2 regions of the Clostridium bornimense genome follow, and region 2 is predicted to be linked to the other one. Evidence: a T-box and tRNA genes for the amino acid it is inferred to sense, from the RefSeq annotation. Region 2 holds a T-box; the other holds one or more tRNA genes.
The links. A T-box is a leader RNA that pairs with one kind of tRNA and senses whether it is charged. The one in region 2 lies ahead of alaS (alanine--tRNA ligase), so its partner is inferred to be a tRNA-Ala.

Region 1 (10,095 bases), 780 kb from region 2:
CTGATAATTCATTAATATCTTTAAATAATCCTTTATATATTTTTGAATAAGTTGCCGCTATTGGATCATTATCATCTACTATATAAAAATCTACATTACCATTGTATCCATCAACAACAATCTTAATAGAATTTCTTATATAATTAATTCCATCATATCTTTCTGCTAATGGATATAAATTAGATGTTGTATAGGCATCGATTATCCACTTTATTTTTCCCTCTGTTATAACTGGATATGGATCTTCATCTAATGTAAGAAATGGAGCTATTTTATTAACTCTATCGATAATATTTCTATTTATTAATATTTTTGAGTTACTATTTATATTTGACGATATCATCATATTATAATCGCCTTTATTTATAGCAAATAATAATTTATTTATAAAATTTAACTTTATACCAGCTTCTCCTGTATAATCATACGTATTTTCTTTACCGTCTTCAGGATAATCTGTTTCTTTCAATGTAGTATTTACAATAGCATAATCTTTAGTCTTTTCTCCAAAGTATATACGTGGATTATCTATATTTATATCTGTAATATTATTTATTGGAACATCCTTCATAACAAAATCCGGTCTCCCAGAGTCAGTAACAGCATTTACTCTACTCATAGCCAATCCATATCCATGAGTATATAATAAATGTTTTCCTTGCCAACTATCTGCATTACCTTGTAGCCCTTCTATATTTATTTCTCTTGGTGTAATAAATACTTGCGTCATTTTTCCATCTATCTCATATCTATCTACATCAATATCTTGAAAATCATAATATGATCTTAATGTTTGTGCCTGATTAAAAAATTTTAACGCAGGATAATATGAATTAATCTTTAGATTATTTATAGTATCCATATTCTTTAACACAGTATCCCCATCTAGGTTATCTCCTAATTTAACATCTTTCACTTCTATATCATCGATATTAAATCCTTTTTGAGTCATCTCGATATTATTTTTTATATATTTTGCTTCTAAGTCTCTTTGATTTGGCTTTACATATAAATTATCATATAACTCAGCAATTATAGGTTCCGCTATCATTAATGCAAATAATGCAACTACAGAAAAAACTATCGGTTTAATTCTGCCTCTTATAACTGATATAAAGACAATCACCGAAGCAATTATCGATACTATAGCTATGACTTTATAAAAATTTAAACTTATTGTATTATCGGTATATGATGTTCCGAAAACTACACCTCTACCAGAGTATACTAACCCGTAACCTTTTAATACATATCCTACAGCTAAAGTAATAAATATTAAAGAAACTACTATTGCAAGTTGTTTTCCGGCAAAAGAATTTAAAGGATTTTTAGTAGTTATAAAATCTTTTGCTGAGAAGCTTTCTAGATTGATATTTCCTATCTTTTTACCACTCAATAAATTAGTAACTAAATAAAATACTCCTGTAAACAACACCATTAAAATAAGTATATTAAACACTAATGAGCAAATAGAATTTATAAATGGTAACTTAAATATATAGAATGATACATCTTTATTAAATATAGGATCTGTAACATTAAAATCAGTGGAATTTATAAATGTTAAAGCATCATACCAATATGCACTAGTTAATGTAATTGACATTACTAATGATGCAAATAATATAATCCCTCTTGTAATACGCTTTAACTTCTTATCCCCTTCTTTATTAATCTCTCTTATTGCAGTACTTTTCTTATAATTTTTTATTAATATATTGCCATATATACTTAAAGATATAAAAATTATTAAGAAAATAGGTACAAATATAACAAGTCTTGCAAATATTCTGGTCCATAATACTGATGTATATCCTACTTCATTAAACCATTGAATATCGATAATAAAACTTGATAATCCTACAAAACCACCGATAATAACCAATAATAATATAGCAATTATCGTTAATAACTTTTTCTTCATCTCTTCCTCCTCATATACTAATTAAATAACCTGACTTAATTAATTCATTAATTATCTTATCCATACTCTCCTTATTATCTGTATATATAGTATGTAAGTGTACTCCTCCTGATGCCTTAGATAAAACAGATACATTTAATTTATCAATCTTGTCCATAAACATATCTATATCATGTAATGTCTTAATCATAATTTTTCCTGTTACTTCACCATACAAAGGATGTTCTATAGTTATATCTTCAACGACACCTCCATATTTAATAATTATTTCAAGTTCATCTTTTATTTGATTTTCATCATGATTTACTGCTATTACTTTTCTTATCCCAATACTATTATTTAATATATAGCCAGATGATGTTGATATTATCTCTAGCCCCTCAGCTTTTAATATAGAGATATCTTTTACAATAACTTGCCTTGTAACACTAAACCTTTGAGCTAATTCTGCTCCTTTAATAGGATTTGTACCTAATAATTCTTTTATATTTTGTCTTCTTTCTATTGAATTCATCTTAACATTCATCATCGCTTTCTTTAAGTATTTCCATATATATATTTCTTCTCTTATTACGTATATTACTGCTACTATGATGATATCTTATTGCATCTAAGATTTCTTCACTATATTTCTTATCTTTTAATAAGTTATATCCCATTTCTCCATGCTCATAATAAACTTTTACTGATTTTATATTAATGAACTTTTTAAGTAACTTTGGAAGTATTTTATTTAAAATTACAAATATAGATTTTTCTATGACATTGACATGCTTATAGCTCTTCCCTATATCATGTAATAGAGCTATCTTTATCATACTATTTTCATCTAGCATATCATATCTATTAAGTTTATTCAAAGCATTATAGCATACTTTAACAGAATGTTTTTGTTCATTATTAGACAGACTATAAAATAATATTTTTTCATCTTCATTTAAGTTATTATTAACAAAATTTATATCATCATCATTCATTTTATCTGTAATATTCCACCAAAATTGCTTAACTCTATAAAACATAAATCCTCCTAATAATAATATAAGGCATCAAAATTGACACCTTATATTTTTACATAAATAACTTTAAAACTATATCTTGAATATTAGTAACTATTAAATAATGCATAGCACCTAGAAACCAACATACCAATAATAATTGTATAGATTTCTTTATTTTACTTTCTATATTTCTTTTTTCATAGGTATAACATTTATATATGCCTATTAACCCTATCATCCATCCAATTACCCCTTCATAGGTTAAAATAGGAACTATAAGAAAGAACGGTGTAATTATATATAGCCATCTATCTTTCATAATTATCTACCCCTCTCTCCATTACAAAAATAATTACTTCTTATCATCATATCAGAAATATTTAAACTTTTTATCTTTTCTTTCTTTTCTTTCTTATTATCTCCTCTATACTCACCAGTAGTCAATACTACAAAGTTCTGATTTGTATTTAATAAGTTTCTCCCCATCGCCGTATCTGTATATTCGCTCTCTTCAATCCCTAACAGATAACTTATAGTAGGAAGAAAATCAACTTGTCCTCCGTAAGTTTCGATTTCTTTTCCCTCAAGGTTTTTATCATAAATAATTAATGGAACACGTCTATCATTATTTATTGCATCATTTCCTAGCTCTTGATTTTTATCTATTTCATCTTTGTAAAATTTGGTGACACCTTCATGATCCCCATAAAATACTACTATAGAATTATCTAGTATTCCTTCTTTATCTAATGAATCCATAAACTTTCCAATTACATAATCAGTGTATGATATTGCTGTTACATATCCACCTAATTTAGTATCTTTTATATCCTTACTCAATCCTAATTTATCAAACTCATCGGGCATATTAAAAGGAGTATGTGATGATATACTTATCATAAAACTATAAAACGGAGTTTTTTCTTTCTTTAACTTCGGTATAACTTGATCAAAAAAAGATTCATCTGTAAGCCCTAATCCGTAAAATTCCGTTTCCTTAAAATCAGAAATATCATATGCGTTTTCAAATCCTAATGATAACTCTGAAACCTTCCAATTCCAATAAGATCCCTTCTCAGGATGCATTGTATATGTATTATATCCATTATTTTTTAATATCGTAGGTAAAGAATTATATGTATTATTAGGATAATCGAAATTAACAGATCCTCTTTTCACTGGTAACATCGATGTATTAGATACAAATGTCCCATCAGAAGTTGTACCATTTAAAGTTTGCTCAAAATAATTACTGAAGTAATATGAATTCTTTAATAGCTTATTTAGATTAGGAGTTATCTCCTTTCCTTCTATTTTCTCATTTATAACAAAGTTTTCTAAAGACTCAACTTGAACTACTATTAAATTCTTATTTTTAAATTTTCCAAAGTCCTCTGTCTTCTCTAATCCGCTTTCTTTACTATCATAATAATATTTAATCTTATCTTTATCCTTATCATTTAATTTACATGGTTTTGAATCTATATAAAATCTATAACTATCATATATATGATAACCTATTGGACTTAAGTTAAACATTTGTGCATTAGATGACCATATTGCTTTAAATAAATTTTGTCCTGTATAACCACCATTAAACTTGTCTATTTTTACATATCCATAAGAAATATATCCTATTCCTATAGCAAATACAAATACAAACATCTTAATTTGCCTATTAATTATTGAATTTTTATCTTTTTTTATGATCCATATATAGATAGGTATATCAAGTAAGAAAAGAATATCAACCCATCTTATCATAGATGCTATACTTTCTCCTAAATTATCAAGATTAGAAGTCATTTTAAACATATATAAATTTAAAAATGATCCGAAACCTCTATAATACCAAAGATCTCCTATTAAAATAATAGAAAAAACTAAATCTAACATAATAACATATATGATACGTCCTTTATTTTTAAATAGATATATAAAAGATATAAATATTAATATAAAAGCTATATATACTAATATTTGAGGCACACCTACAAATAATTGCTTAAAATTAATTTTAGATGCTTTAGAATCCGATATAAGCATTATAAATAAGATAGTTTTTATAAACATAGAAAGTAAAATAAATATAAAACTTTTATCTTCTTTTAGCTTTTTAAGATTATTTGCTATATAATCAAACATAATTACTCCTCTTTCTTTTTTATTACTACCTTATATAATACAATATATTGAATTGTTTGGATATATCTATAATAATTAACTTTTTCTTAAGATATGTTAATATTTAATCAACTTATTTATATAATTTTTAAAATATATGCAAAAAACAAAAATAAAAGGAACTACACTAATTGTAATTCCTTCTATCTTCTATGGTGGAGATAAAGAGATTCGAACTCTTGACCCCCTGCGTGCAAGGCAGGTGCTCTCCCAACTGAGCTATACCCCCATATGGTGGACCATCAGGGACTCGAACCCCAGACCTACCGGTTATGAGCCGGTTGCTCTAACCAACTGAGCTAATGATCCATATTTACCTGGCAACATCCTACTCTCCCACACAGTCTCCCGTGCAGTACCATCGGCCCTCTGAGGCTTAACCATCGTGTTCGGTATGGGAACGGGTGTATCCCTTAGAGGCATCATCACCAGATTTGAAAGATATTGTTCTTTCAAAATTGCATGCTACAATAAACTTTTTTATATACATTGGACAAGCCCTCGACCTATTAGTATCAGTCAGCTAAATATGTTACCACACTTACACCTCTGACCTATCAACCTGGTAGTCTTCCAGGGGTCTTACTGACTTAACGTCATGGGAAATCTTATCTTGAGGTGGGCTTCACGCTTAGATGCTTTCAGCGTTTATCCCTTCCCGACATAGCTACCCAGCTGTGCTCCTGGCGGAACAACTGGTACACCAGAGGTCAGTCCATCCCGGTCCTCTCGTACTAAGGACAGCTCCTCTCAAATTTCCTACGCCCGCGACGGATAGGGACCGAACTGTCTCACGACGTTCTGAACCCAGCTCGCGTGCCGCTTTAATGGGCGAACAGCCCAACCCTTGGGACCTACTACAGCCCCAGGATGCGACGAGCCGACATCGAGGTGCCAAACCTCCCCGTCGATGTGGACTCTTGGGGGAGATCAGCCTGTTATCCCCGAGGTAGCTTTTATCCGTTGAGCGATGGCCCTCCCACGAGGAACCACCGGATCACTAAGCCCGACTTTCGTCCCTGCTCCACTTGTAAGTGTCGCAGTCAGGCTCCCTTCTGCCTTTGCACTCTTCGAACGATTTCCGACCGTTCTGAGGGAACCTTTGGGCGCCTCCGTTACTTTTTAGGAGGCGACCGCCCCAGTCAAACTGCCCACCTAACAATGTCCCGTGACCTGATTCAAGGCCTCCGGTTAGAAATTCAGTACTGTCAGGGTGGTATCCCAAGGATGACTCCACACAGGCTGACGCCCATGCTTCCTAGTCTCCCACCTATCCTGTACAGACAATACCAAATCTCAATGCTAAGCTACAGTAAAGCTCTACGGGGTCTTTCCGTCCAATCGCGGGTAACCAGCATCTTCACTGGTACTACAATTTCGCCGGATTTGCAGTTGAGACAGTGCCCAAATCATTACGCCATTCGTGCGGGTCGGAACTTACCCGACAAGGAATTTCGCTACCTTAGGACCGTTATAGTTACGGCCGCCGTTTACTGGGGCTTAAGTTCACACCTTCGCTTGCGCTAAGTGATCCCCTTAACCTTCCAGCACCGGGCAGGCGTCAGCCCCTATACATCAGCTTTCGCTTTAGCAGAGACCTGTGTTTTTGCTAAACAGTTGCTTGGGCCTATTCTCTGCGGCCTACATTTCTGTAGGCACCCCTTCTCCCGAAGTTACGGGGTCAATTTGCCGAGTTCCTTAACTGCAATTCTTCCGCTGGCCTTAGGATTCTCTCCTCATCTACCTGTGTCGGTTTGCGGTACGGGTACCAAACTCCTCCCTAGAAGCTTTTCTTGGCAGCGTGGAATCAGGTACTTCGCTCATACGAGCTCCCCATCACACCTCAACTTAGTCTCCGGATTTGCCTAGAGACATGTCTAAGTGCTTAGACAGACATCCAATAGTCTGCACACCCTATCCTCCTGCGTCACTCCATTGGTAATAACGTCATTTGGTAGTATCGGAATATCAACCGATTGTCCATCACCTACGCCTTTCGGCCTCGGCTTAGGTCCCGACTAACCCTGGGCGGACGAGCCTTCCCCAGGAAACCTTAGATTTTCGGCCATTGAGATTCTCACTCAATTCTCGCTACTTATGCCAACATTCTCACTCCTGTACAGTCCACCGCTCCTTTCGGTACGACTTCAGCCCATACAGGAAGCTCCTCTACCACTCCGTTAGGAGTCCGTAGCTTCGGTAGTAGATTTTAGCCCCGGACATTTTCGGCGCAAGGTCTCTCGACTAGTGAGCTATTACGCACTCTTTAAATGAGTGGCTGCTTCTAAGCCAACATCCTAGTTGTCTTAGAAACCTCACATCCTTTACCACTTAATCTACATTTAGGGACCTTAGCTGACGGTCTGGGCTGTTTCCCTTTTGACTACGGATCTTATCATTCGCAGTCTGACTGCCTGGGTACAAGTGTATGGCATTCGGAGTTTGATAAGGTTCGGTAAGCCTCGCGGCCCCCTAGCCCATTCAGTGCTCTACCTCCATCACTTAATTTACCAGACGCTAGCCCTAAAGCTATTTCGAGGAGAACCAGCTATCTCCGAGTTCGATTGGAATTTCTCCGCTATCCACAGCTCATCCCATGGTTTTTCAACACCAACGTGGTTCGGTCCTCCACGAGGTTTTACCCTCGCTTCAACCTGGCCATGGATAGGTCACCCGGTTTCGGGTCTACAGCATGCAACTAGTCGCCCTATTCAGACTTGGTTTCCCTTCGGCTACGTACCATAAGTACTTAACCTTGCTGCATACCGTAACTCGTTGGCTCGTTCTACAAAAAGCACGTCGTCACACACATAAGGTGCTTCGACCGGTTGTAGGCACAGGGTTTCAGGTTCTATTTCACTCCCCTCCCGGGGTTCTTTTCACCTTTCCCTCACGGTACTGCTTCACTATCGGTCACTAGGTAGTATTTAGCCTTGGGAGGTGGTCCTCCCTGCTTCCCACAAGGTTTCACGTGTCTCGTGGTACTCTGGATCAGTTCTGACTTTTTCGTTCTTTCGCCTACATGACTATTACATTCTGCGGTGCAACTTTCCAGTTGTCTTCGACTAGAATTCCAAAGTATTTATGAACTGTCCGCAACCCCAAGAGCAAGCTCTTGGTTTGGGCTCTTTCCGTTTCGCTCGCCGCTACTCAGAAAATCGATGTTTCTTTCTCTTCCTCCGGGTACTTAGATGTTTCAGTTCCCCGGGTTACCTTCCTTAAGCTATGTATTCACTTAAGGATACATGAGGTTTCTCATGTGGGTTTCCCCATTCGGAAATCTGTGGATCACGGCCTATGTGCGGCTACCCACAGCTTATCGCAGCTTATCACGTCCTTCATCGGCTCCTAGTGCCAAGGCATTCGCCCTGCGCCCTTTGTAGCTTGACCTATCATTTATTCTACTATAAACTGCGCATTACTTCGTCAGCTACGTCGCTCATTTCGTTCACATACAAAAGTATTGTTCACTCATTCGCTCCTTGCTTCCTCGTACTGCTTGTTTCTAGCGAATAAATCTATACAATCTTTACTAGATTAGTATAGGTATATAAATCAGTAAATCTATAATAGATTTTAAAGTCTTTATTGTAACTATGCAATTTTCAAAGAACAATCTGCTCTACTATAAGCTTCGCATTACTTCGTCAGCTACGTCACTCATTTCGCTCATATACATAAGTATTATTCGCTCATTCGTTCCTTGCTTCCTCGTACTGCTCGCTTCTAGCGAACATATAATTTTGAAAGATTCTATGATCTTTCAAAATTGAACAGAAGACATAAACCTTTTTGCTTAGGTTCTCCCTAAACATATATCCTTAGAAAGGAGGTGATCCAGCCGCAGGTTCTCCTACGGCTACCTTGTTACGACTTCACCCCAATCACTAATCCCACCTTCGGCCGCTGGCTCCTTGCGGTTACCTCACGGACTTCGGGTGTTACCAGCTCTCATGGTGTGACGGGCGGTGTGTACAAGGCCCGGGAACGTATTCACCGCGACATTCTGATTCGCGATTACTAGCAACTCCAACTTCATGTAGGCGAGTTGCAGCCTACAATCCGAACTGGGATGAGTTTTTGAGTTTTGCTCCACCTCACGGTTTTGCGTCTCTTTGTACTCACCATTGTAGCACGTGTGTAGCCCTAGACATAAGGGGCATGATGATTTGACGTCATCCCCACCTTCCTCCGCGTTAACCACGGCAGTCTTGCTAGAGTGCTCAACTTAATGGTAGCAACTAACAATAAGGGTTGCGCTCGTTGCGGGACTTAACCCAACATCTCACGACACGAGCTGACGACAACCATGCACCACCTGTCTTCCTGTCCCCGAAGGGACTTCCTCGATTAAGAGTAATTCAGGAGATGTCAAGTCTAGGTAAGGTTCTTCGCGTTGCTTCGAATTAAACCACATGCTCCGCTGCTTGTGCGGGCCCCCGTCAATTCCTTTGAGTTTTAATCTTGCGACCGTACTCCCCAGGCGGAATACTTAATGCGTTTGCGACGGCACGGAGGTCATGACAACCCCCACACCTAGTATTCATCGTTTACGGCGTGGACTACCAGGGTATCTAATCCTGTTTGCTCCCCACGCTTTCGAGCCTCAGCGTCAGTTATCGTCCAGTAAGTCGCCTTCGCCACCGGGGTTCTTCCTAATCTCTACGCATTTCACCGCTACACTAGGAATTCCACTTACCTCTCCGACACTCTAGACCTCCAGTTTGAAATGCAGCACCCAAGTTGAGCTCGGGTATTTCACATCTCACTTAAAGGTCCGCCTACGCTCCCTTTACGCCCAGTAAATCCGGACAACGCTTGCCACCTACGTATTACCGCGGCTGCTGGCACGTAGTTAGCCGTGGCTTCCTCCTTTGGTACCGTCATTATCGTCCCAAAAGACAGGGCTTTACGATCCGAAAACCTTCATCACCCACGCGGCGTTGCTGCATCAGGCTTTCGCCCATTGTGCAATATTCCCCACTG
Region 2 (10,095 bases):
TCTTATTTGGATTATAGTTGATATAAAAGTCAATACAGAGGGCTCATGAAAGTTGCACTTTCATGAAGCTTTGAATATATTCATCCACAAGAGGAATTTTCACCTAAATTACGAATTGTGAAATGTGAATTAAATATATGATATTTTTAATAGTTTTGGATATCATAATCATAAGGTGATGAATTATGTATAGTATTAATGATCTTCAAAATTTGAGAGTATACAATTTAAAAGGAAAATACATAGGATCAGTTTGGGATTTAGTGTTATCGTTTAAGGAAAATAAAGTAATTGGTTTATATATAAAAAGTAATGGAATGAAAAATAAGAAGGTTATGGCTTGCATAGAAGATATATTAGCTATAGGTGATAGTATCATAGTAAATAAAGTGGTAGATATAGAAGGGGTATTGTTTAGAGAAATAAAGTTTAAAGAAGTAGTAGATGATAGAAATTTTATATTAGGTATCATAGAAGATATTTATATAGATGAGATAGAGTTTAATATCTTGGGAGTAGTAATATCTACGGGAATAATTCGAAATTTTATAGAAGGAAAGAGAATAGTATTACCTTATGAAATTTTTATTGGGGAGGAACAATGTATATATAAGCCTAGAGTTGATATGGTTTTTATAAGAAAAGGTGGTGAGTTTAATGACTGTATTACCATTGACAGGAAGGAAAAGAGAAATATTTAAAATTGCAAAAAGAGTATTAATTATTGTAGCCACTATTTTTATTTTATATCTTTGTTTCAAAATAAAAATAATTAGAAGTTTATGCGAAATTGCAGTAATATCTTTCTTCTTGGCTTATCTTCTAAAGCCATCTGTAGAGTATTTAAATAATAAAGGATTAAATAAAAAACTAGCATCAATGATAATAGTAGGTACTTTAATAGGAATTTTTGCAATAACATTAGGTTTTTTTATACCTGAGGTCATTAGGGAAGCAAGTAATTTAAGAGAGGCACTTTACTCTATAGAAGGTACTATGGAAAAAATTGTGACTTCTTTTGATGACATACATAAAAATAAGTTCATTGGTAATATAGTAGATAAAGGATATATAAAGGCCCAACAATATGTACTTTTATTTAGTGAGAAAATCATAGATAGTGTTGTGAAAATAACTTCATATTTTATAGAATTGACAGTAATTCCTGTTGCTGTTTATTATTTTTTAAGTGAAGGAAAAAAGATGTTCAATAGAACTATGGTTCTAGTTCCAATAAGATATAGAGGTTTTTTTAAAAAGATAGCTAAAGATATAGATGTAAGTCTTACAAAATATATTAGTAGTCAATTAATTTTATCATTAGTAGTTGTCGTATTAACTTTTATATTATTAGTAGGATTTAAAATAAAATTTCCATTGATTTTATCAATAATAAATGGAATATTAAACATAATACCATATTTTGGACCTATAATAGGAACTATACCTATATTAATAATAGCTCTTATTAGCTCAAGAGGAAACTTTATATATTTACTAGTAGGATTATATATAATTCAAATGATAGAAAGTAATATAATTTCACCTAAAGTTACAGGAGACTCTATAGATATGCATCCTTTACTAATAGTAATTGTATTGTATATAGGTGGAGAAGTAGCTGGATTTATGGGAATGGTACTATCAGTTCCTGTAGCTGTTTTAATAAAAGTTATATATCAAGATGTAAATAGTTATTTTTAATATATTTGCAGAATATTAACAGAAGTTTTATTGAATAGAAATATTACGTATGCTAATATGAGGATATAGAGAAAAGGATGGTGGGATGTAAATGTTTTTAAGCAAATTATCAGTAAAGGAACAAAAATCATTTTTAGATTTAGTTGAAATAATTAATGATGAAAATATTAATGCAGAAGAAGAAAATTTAATTGCAGAATATAAAGAGGAGTTGGGATTAGATTATACTCCAAGTAAGAAAAATTATGATGAAGTAATATCAACATATAAAAATAGCTCAAAGGAAAATAAAGTTATTGTATATTTTGAGCTTATGGGATTAGCTCTTTGTGATGGAAATTATGAAGCTGATGAAAAAACTTTTATGGAAAATGTAAAAAAATCTTTTGAAATAAGTTATGATATAGAAAATAGAGTTTTTAATTGGTTTGCAGCAGTGAAAAAACTTTATGATGAAACTGAAATAGATTGGGTTTCAGCTATAGGAAGATTAGAAAGAGAAGCAGAAGACATTATTAGTATGTTAAAGTAATAGAGAATAGGCAAAAGTTTAAGAGGATTTCGTCTTGAGACGAATCCTTTTTATTTTTAGCATTACATAGAAAGACTATTTAACGATAAATTGAATTTTGTTAAATAGTCTTTTTTCAATAATAAAATATTTTTTGAGAAGTTTAATTTTTAACACAGAAAAAAATAAGTATTCTAAAGATGTATTTAGGTATAAATTTTATATAGATGGGGTAATAGTTGAGAAAGTGGAAAAAAGGAGTATATCTGATTAAAAAAATAAAATATGAAGATATTATGGGGATTATAATATATATTTTAATAAGTGTAGTAAAAAAAGCAATTGGTGTAGGAAGTTCTAAAAAAGGGATGCTAAAAATAGAACAAAATAAAAATACTAAGGAATTTTTTTATGGGCAATATTTTTTTTATGATGAATGGGTTTATATAAAAAGTATTGTTAATGGTGAAGAAAATGAGATGAAATTTCAATATAATGCAATAATAAATATAAAAGAAAAAAATAGTACTACAATATTAAAATTAGCTAATGGAGCAATAGTATGTATTGATAAAAATCAATGTGCTGAGGATTTTGATTTATTAATGGAGTTTTTAAGAGAAAAAACTAAAATGTTGCATATTAACACTGGGATGGTGAAGTGAAGGAAATTGGTAATTTAACACAGTAATAGACAATTTTTATGATAAGAAACATATAATATGAGATATGACTATACATTTAATAATGAAGAATTCACAATAGTAGCTGTTTCTAGTGGAAGTAAATCAAGTTCTATTGTTAAGTATGAAAAACTTAATAAAGTAAAAGAATCTAAGAATAATATACTTATATATATTACAAGAGAACAATTCTATATTCTAGATAAGAAGCAATGTGATGAAAATATACAAGAAGTTATAAAGTTACTAAAAGATAAAGTTAAGAAATATAAAACTATTTAGAAAAATTGCATTAACTGTGCACTGTGCACTGAAAACTGTGCACTGTGCACTGAAAACTGTGCACTGACCCAAAATTCTTCTATTGACAGAAAATATTCATATAATTATAATTTTAATAGATAATTTAAAAAAGACCATGATAAGAAGGAGTAGTTAGTGAGAGTTATTTAGAGAGGAAGTGGAGGGTGTAAACTTCTTAACGTAGCTAATGAAGGCTGTCTTTAGTCTTATTACTTTAAGTGACACTATTTAATATAGTGTAATTAGGGTGGTACCGCGGAATTATAACTTTCGTCCCTTAGTGTGGATGGAGGTTTTTTTGTTTATAGAAATATTTAGGAGGAAAAGAAAATGAAAAACATGGGTTTAAATGAATTAAGAGAAGCATATCTTAAGTTCTTCGAAGAAAAGGGTCATTATAGAATGCCATCATTCTCTCTTGTACCTAAAAATGATAAATCTTTATTATTAATAAATGCAGGTATGGCACCGTTAAAGCCATATTTTACAGGGCTTCAAACACCACCAAGTAAGAGAGTTACTACTTGTCAAAAGTGTGTAAGAACTGGGGATATTGAAAATGTAGGTATAACTAGTAGGCATGCAACTTACTTCGAAATGCTTGGGAACTTCTCTTTTGGAGATTATTTTAAAAAGGAAGTTATTCCATGGGCCTGGGAATTTGTTACTGAAGTTTTAGAGTTACCTAAGGATAAGTTATTTGTAACTATTTATTTAGAAGATGATGAAGCATATAAATATTGGACTGAGCTTACAGACGTTGATCCAAGTCATATTTTTAGATTAGGAAAAGAGGATAACTTCTGGGAACATGGTTCAGGTCCTTGTGGTCCATGTACAGAAATTCATTTCAATAGAACTGATGAAGAAATAAATACAGTAGAAGAGTTTTTAAAGGCTGCTGATGAAGATAAAGTAGTTGAATTCTGGAACTCAGTATTTACACAATTCGATGGAGATGGAAAAGGAAATTATACACCACTTGCTAATCCAAATATTGATACAGGTGTTGGTCTTGAAAGATTAGCTACTTTAATGCAAGGTAAAAACTCTATATTTGAAGTAGATACTATGGAAAATATCTTAAATGAAGTTTGTAAGATTTCTGGTGTTAAGTATGGTGCTGATAAGAAAAGTGACATATCAATAAGAATTATAACTGATCATATCAGAAGTGTGACATTTTTAATATCTGATGATGTAATGCCATCAAATGAAGGTAGAGGGTATGTACTTAGAAGATTACTTAGAAGAGCTGCAAGACATGGTAAGACTTTAGGAATAAAGGATGCCTTTTTATGTGAACTATGTGATGTAGTTATTAACGATTCACATAAGGCTTATCCAGAACTTATGACTAAGAGAGAGTACATTAAAAAGGTTATAAAGAACGAAGAAGATAAATTCAGAGAAACAATAGATAGTGGTATGGATATATTAAATGGATTTATTTCTGAGTTAAAAGAAAATAATAGTAAAATTTTAAGTGGAAGCAATGCATTTAAATTATATGATACTTATGGTTTCCCAATAGAGCTTACAAAAGAAATATTAGAAGATGAAGGTTTTTCAGTGGACGAAGATGGCTTTAAAGATGAAATGAAAGAGCAAAAAGAAAGAGCAAGAAGCGCTAGAAAAACTTCAAACTATATGGGTGCTGATGTAAAAGTATTAGATATGATTTCTAATGATATTGAAACTGTGTTTGACGGTTATAATAATGAAGTATTAGATTCAGAAATTAAAGTTTTAATTGATGCTGAAGGTTTTGTAGATGTATTAAAATCAGAAGATAAAGGTGTTATAGTTACAGCTGTTACTCCATTCTATGCAGAAATGGGTGGGCAAGTAGGAGATACTGGATTTATATATAATGATAACTTTAGAGCTAAAGTTGTAGATACTAAGAAAAATATCGGTGGAAAGTTTGTTCACTTTGTAGAAGTTATAGAAGGTGAAGTATCTGTTGGTGATACTGTAACATTAGCTATAGATAGTGAAAGAAGAGAAGCAATAAAGAAAAATCATACTGCTACACACCTTTTAGATGCAACTCTTAGAACAGTGCTAGGTTCTCACGTGCATCAAGCAGGATCATTAGTAAAAGCTGATGGATTAAGATTTGATTTCTCTCATTTAGAAGCATTAAGTCATGAAGAGATAATGAAAGTAGAAGAACTTATAAATGATGCAATAGTTAGTGTGACACCAGTTGAAACAAAAATCATGTCATTACAAGATGCTAAAGAATCAGGAGCTATTGGTATTTTTGATGATAAATATGCAGATGAAGTAAGAGTAGTATGCGCTGGTGAATATTCAAAAGAATTATGTGGTGGTACACATATTGAAAATATAGGTAAGATTGGATTATTTAAAATAATTTCTGAAAGCGGTGTAGCAGCAGGTGTAAGAAGAATTGAAGCTGTTACAGGAAAAGATGCATATAAAGTTATTAATGAAAAGAACGATGTATTAAGAGAGTTAAGTTCTAAGCTAAAATGTTCGGAAAAAGAAATTGTATCTAAAATAGAAAATCAAATAAAAGAATCAAAAGAAAAAGATAAAGAAATAGCAGTATTAAAATCTAAGTTTGCATCAATGGGAATAGATGATATCATAAAATCTAAGAAAGTAGTTAATGATATAAATGTAATCTCATATAAAGTTAACGATGTAGATGGAGAAGCATTAAGAAATCTTTGTGAGCAAGTAAGAGATAAAGTTGAAAATTCAATTGTATTACTTGGAAGTGATATAGATGGAAAAGTAGTTTTATGTTCTATGGCTACTAAAGATGCTGTATCAAAAGGAGCTCATTGTGGTAAGCTTATAAAAGAAGTTTCTGCACTTGTAGGCGGCGGTGGTGGTGGAAGACCAGACATGGCGCAAGCTGGTGGTAAGAAGCCAGAAAATTTAGGTGCTGCTGTAGAAAAGGTATATGAAATTGTTTTAAATTATACTAAATAAGTATACTTTTAAGATTTTTTCTTATATAATAGTATTATAAGATATGAAGGGGTGAATGTTATGAGTAATACCAACGAACATACAATTCAATTTGATGCTATAAAAACAAAACAAGAATTAACAAAGGGTATACTAAGTGAAGTTTATACATCTCTGGTAGAAAAGGGTTATAATCCTATAGATCAATTAGTTGGTTACTTGATTTCAGGGGACCCTACATATATAACTAATTATAATGGGGCACGTTCATTAGTTAGAAAATTAGAAAGATATGAAATACTAGAAGAAGTTATTAAATCGTACCTAAATATAGAAGATATTAAATAATAGATGGAAACTATAGAATAAATTATTAAAGATATGTCGCTCTAGTTCCTTACAATATTTAGGGATTAGAGCGATTAATTATAGTACGGAAAAAGTTGCTTACTACATCCTTTGATAAGAACGTATTACATAAATGATTATAAAGTGATAGAAACAGGAATCTTATATGGAGTTTAGTTCCATATAAATCTTAAAATATATATATTATTGTTAGAGATAATAAATTTTAATAAGATAAAGGTAAATATAGATACAATATATGAAGGATGGTTAAAATGAGAATATTAGGATTAGATTTAGGCGATAGAACTATAGGTGTTGCGGTAAGTGATCCATTGGGATTTACAGCTCAAGGAATAACAACAATAAGGAGAAAATCTTTGCAATATGATATAGAAGAATTAAAAAAGATATGCAAAGAATATAATATAGAAAAAGTTTTATTGGGGTATCCTAAGAATATGAATGGCACAGAAGGGCCAAGATGTGAAATAGTTAGAGAATTTGCAGAAGTTATAAAAGAACAGCTAGATTTACCTATACAGTTTTGGGATGAAAGATTATCAACAGTAGCTGCACATAGAGCTATGTTAGAAGCAGATCTTTCTAGAGCAAAAAGAAAAAAGATTGTAGATAAAATAGCTGCTGTATATATATTACAAGGTTATTTAGATAGTATTTAATTTATACCTAAAAAATAAGGAGGAAAATTTATGAAATATGAAACAATTCCACTATACGCAGAAGACGGAACTGAAGTATCAGCGAAGGTGCTTTCAATGGTAGAGAGAGATGGAGAAGAGTATTATTTAGTGACTCCAGATGATTCTTTAGATGAAGTAGATCTATATATATTGAAAGTAGTAGAAGATGAAGATGGCTCAAAATGCTTTGCAGAAGTAGAAGACGAAGACGAATATGATGAAGTTGCAGCTGCATTTGAGGAAGCTATAGAGGTTCTTAATGAAGAAGGACTTATAGAAGAGAATTAGGTATGTAGTATGTCAGAGATAATAAATGAAAAATTAGAAAAATTAAAAGTTCAATTAAAAGAAAAAGGGTATAAATTAACACCACAAAGAAGAGCAGTTCTTATTAAAATAATGGACTGTGAAGGAATGCATCTTACAGTAGAAGAATTGTATGATCTCGTGAAAAAGGAATGTCCAGAGATAGGATTAGCTACAGTTTATAGAACTATGCAACTTTTGGAGGAACTTGGATTTATATATAAGTTAGACTTAAGTAATGATGGATGTTCACGTTTTGAACTTGTTCATGATTGTGAAACACATCAACATCATCATCTTATTTGTACAAAGTGCAATAAGATTATAGAAGTTGAAGAAGACCTTCTTGAAACTCTTGAGACAAAGGTAGAAACAAATTATAAATTTAAGATAACAAATCATAGTGTTAAGTTTTACGGTATTTGTAATGAGTGCAACAAAGATGAAGAAGAGAATGGTAGGAGGGTAATTGATGAGAAAGGTAAGAGCTAAAGAAGCGGAAAGTGAAAAGGATATAATAAAAATCATACCACTTGGTGGTCTAAATGAAGTAGGAAAAAATATGACTGCTTTTGAATTTAGAGATGAGATTATAGTTATAGACTGTGGTTTGAAATTTCCGGATGATGAGATGTATGGTATAGATTTAGTTATACCAGATATAACTTACTTATTAAAGAATAAAGAAAAAATTAAAGGAATTTTCTTAACACATGGACATGAAGACCATATAGGGGCATTGCCGTATGTGTTAAAAGAAATTAATGTACCAGTATATGGAACAAAATTAACTTTAGGAATAGTGGAAACTAAATTAAAAGAGCATGGATTATTAAGTGTAGTTAATTTAGTTAAAGTTAGATCAAGAAATATTATAAAACTAGATAATATGGCAGTAGAATTTATAAGAGTATCTCATTCTATAGCAGATGCATGTTCTATTGCTATACATACACCAGCAGGTGTTATATTCCATACTGGAGATTTTAAAATAGACTATACACCAATTGATGGTGGAATGCCTGATCTTGCTAGATTTGCTGAACTAGGTAAAAGAGGAGTTTTAGCAATGCTTGCGGATTCTACAAATGTTGAAAAACCAGGATACACAATGTCTGAATCAAGTGTTGGAGATACAATTGTAGAGATATTTAGAAATACAAAAGGAAGAATAATTGTTGCTACATTTGCTTCAAATGTTCATAGAATCCAACAAATTATAGAAGCGGCTGAAATGTTCAATAGAAGAGTTGCAGTATCAGGAAGAAGTATGGAAAATATAGTTGCTGTAGCTATGGAACTTGGATATATAAAAGCTGAAAAGAACACAATGATACCTATTGATGCAATAAATAAGTATAATGATGAGCAAATAGTAGTTATAACTACTGGAAGCCAAGGAGAACCTATGTCTGCATTATCTAGAATGGCATCATCAGATCATAAAAAAATAAATATAAAACATGGAGATAAAGTTATAATATCAGCAACTCCAATTCCAGGAAATGAAAAATTGGTATCTAATGTGATTAATCAATTATTTAAAAAAGGTGCTGACGTTATTTATTCAAAACTTGCCAATGTCCATGTTTCTGGTCATGCATGTCAAGAAGAATTAAAGCTTATGCATACTTTAATAAAACCAAAGTATTTTATTCCTGTTCATGGAGAGTACAGACATCTTAAGCAACATGGAGAACTTGCTGTTAAGCTTGGTATGAAGCCGGAAAATGTATTTATTGGTGAAATTGGAGACGTAATTGAAGTTTCAAGAAGTGCTGTTAAAAAGAGTGGTACTGTTACTAGTGGTCAAGTTTTTGTTGATGGCTTAGGTGTTGGTGATGTTGGAAACATAGTTCTAAGAGATAGAAAGCATTTATCTAAAGATGGTATTCTAACAGTAGTTGTTACTATAGAAAAAGGATCAGGAAATGTTGTTGCAGGTCCAGATATAATTTCAAGAGGTTTTGTATATGTTAGAGAATCAGAAGATCTTATGGATGAAGCTAGAGAAATTGTAAAAGAAGCTCTAAGATATTGTGAAGAAGAACACTTAACTGAATGGTCTACTATTAAAGGTAACATAAAAGACTCTTTAAGAGATTTCTTATATGAAAGAACAAAGAGAAAACCAATGATACTACCAATAATAATGGAAGTATAAAGTTTATTTTACAATATAAATACAACAAAACATTAAAAAAAATCAAATTATACCAAAAGTATACTTAAAAAGAAATCAAATTAATTCTACTAAAGTTGACTTTTATTTCACATAATAATAAAATTAATAGAGATAATTATTATTGGATACTTTAAAGTATCCAATTTTTTTTAAAAAATAGGAGCTGGATTTTAATGATCTATGTATAACGATGTAGATTGTACGAAGTATTAGTTCTTTATTATATAAAATACTGGAGGAAAAATAATGAAAAATTTTAGCAGAGAAAATATTAGAAATATAGCTATAATAGCTCACGTTGACCATGGTAAAACTACATTAGTAGATGCACTATTAAGACAAAGTAATATTTTCAGAAGTAATGAAAGAGTTGAAGAAAGAGTAATGGACTCTAATGATTTA

Region 1: it has a tRNA-Ala gene. The T-box ahead of alaS (alanine--tRNA ligase) is inferred to sense a tRNA for this amino acid. The anticodon was not compared.

Annotation. Positions count from the first base shown of each region.
Region 1 covers NZ_HG917868.1:9,789-19,883, reverse strand. The annotation lists gene CM240_RS00085 (UPF0182 family membrane protein) at 1-1,924, opposite strand, end outside; gene CM240_RS00080 (transcription repressor NadR) at 1,935-2,438, opposite strand; gene CM240_RS00075 (HD domain-containing protein) at 2,440-2,946, opposite strand; gene CM240_RS00070 (hypothetical protein) at 2,996-3,244, opposite strand; gene CM240_RS00065 (LTA synthase family protein) at 3,247-5,070, opposite strand; tRNA gene CM240_RS00060 (tRNA-Ala) at 5,263-5,338, opposite strand; tRNA gene CM240_RS00055 (tRNA-Ile) at 5,342-5,418, opposite strand; rRNA gene rrf (5S ribosomal RNA) at 5,425-5,542, opposite strand; rRNA gene CM240_RS00045 (23S ribosomal RNA) at 5,599-8,499, opposite strand; rRNA gene CM240_RS00040 (16S ribosomal RNA) at 8,935-10,095, opposite strand, start outside.
Region 2 covers NZ_HG917868.1:2,149,610-2,159,704, reverse strand. The annotation lists gene CM240_RS09735 (PRC-barrel domain-containing protein) at 186-701, shown strand; gene CM240_RS09730 (AI-2E family transporter) at 658-1,704, shown strand; gene CM240_RS09725 (hypothetical protein) at 1,796-2,236, shown strand; gene CM240_RS09720 (YcxB family protein) at 2,455-2,880, shown strand; gene CM240_RS09715 (YcxB family protein) at 2,938-3,180, shown strand; T-box leader at 3,308-3,482, shown strand; gene alaS (alanine--tRNA ligase) at 3,532-6,171, shown strand; gene CM240_RS09705 (IreB family regulatory phosphoprotein) at 6,232-6,498, shown strand; gene ruvX (Holliday junction resolvase RuvX) at 6,774-7,181, shown strand; gene CM240_RS09695 (DUF1292 domain-containing protein) at 7,212-7,490, shown strand; gene CM240_RS09690 (Fur family transcriptional regulator) at 7,500-8,000, shown strand; gene CM240_RS09685 (ribonuclease J) at 7,981-9,672, shown strand; gene typA (translational GTPase TypA) at 9,940-10,095, shown strand, end outside.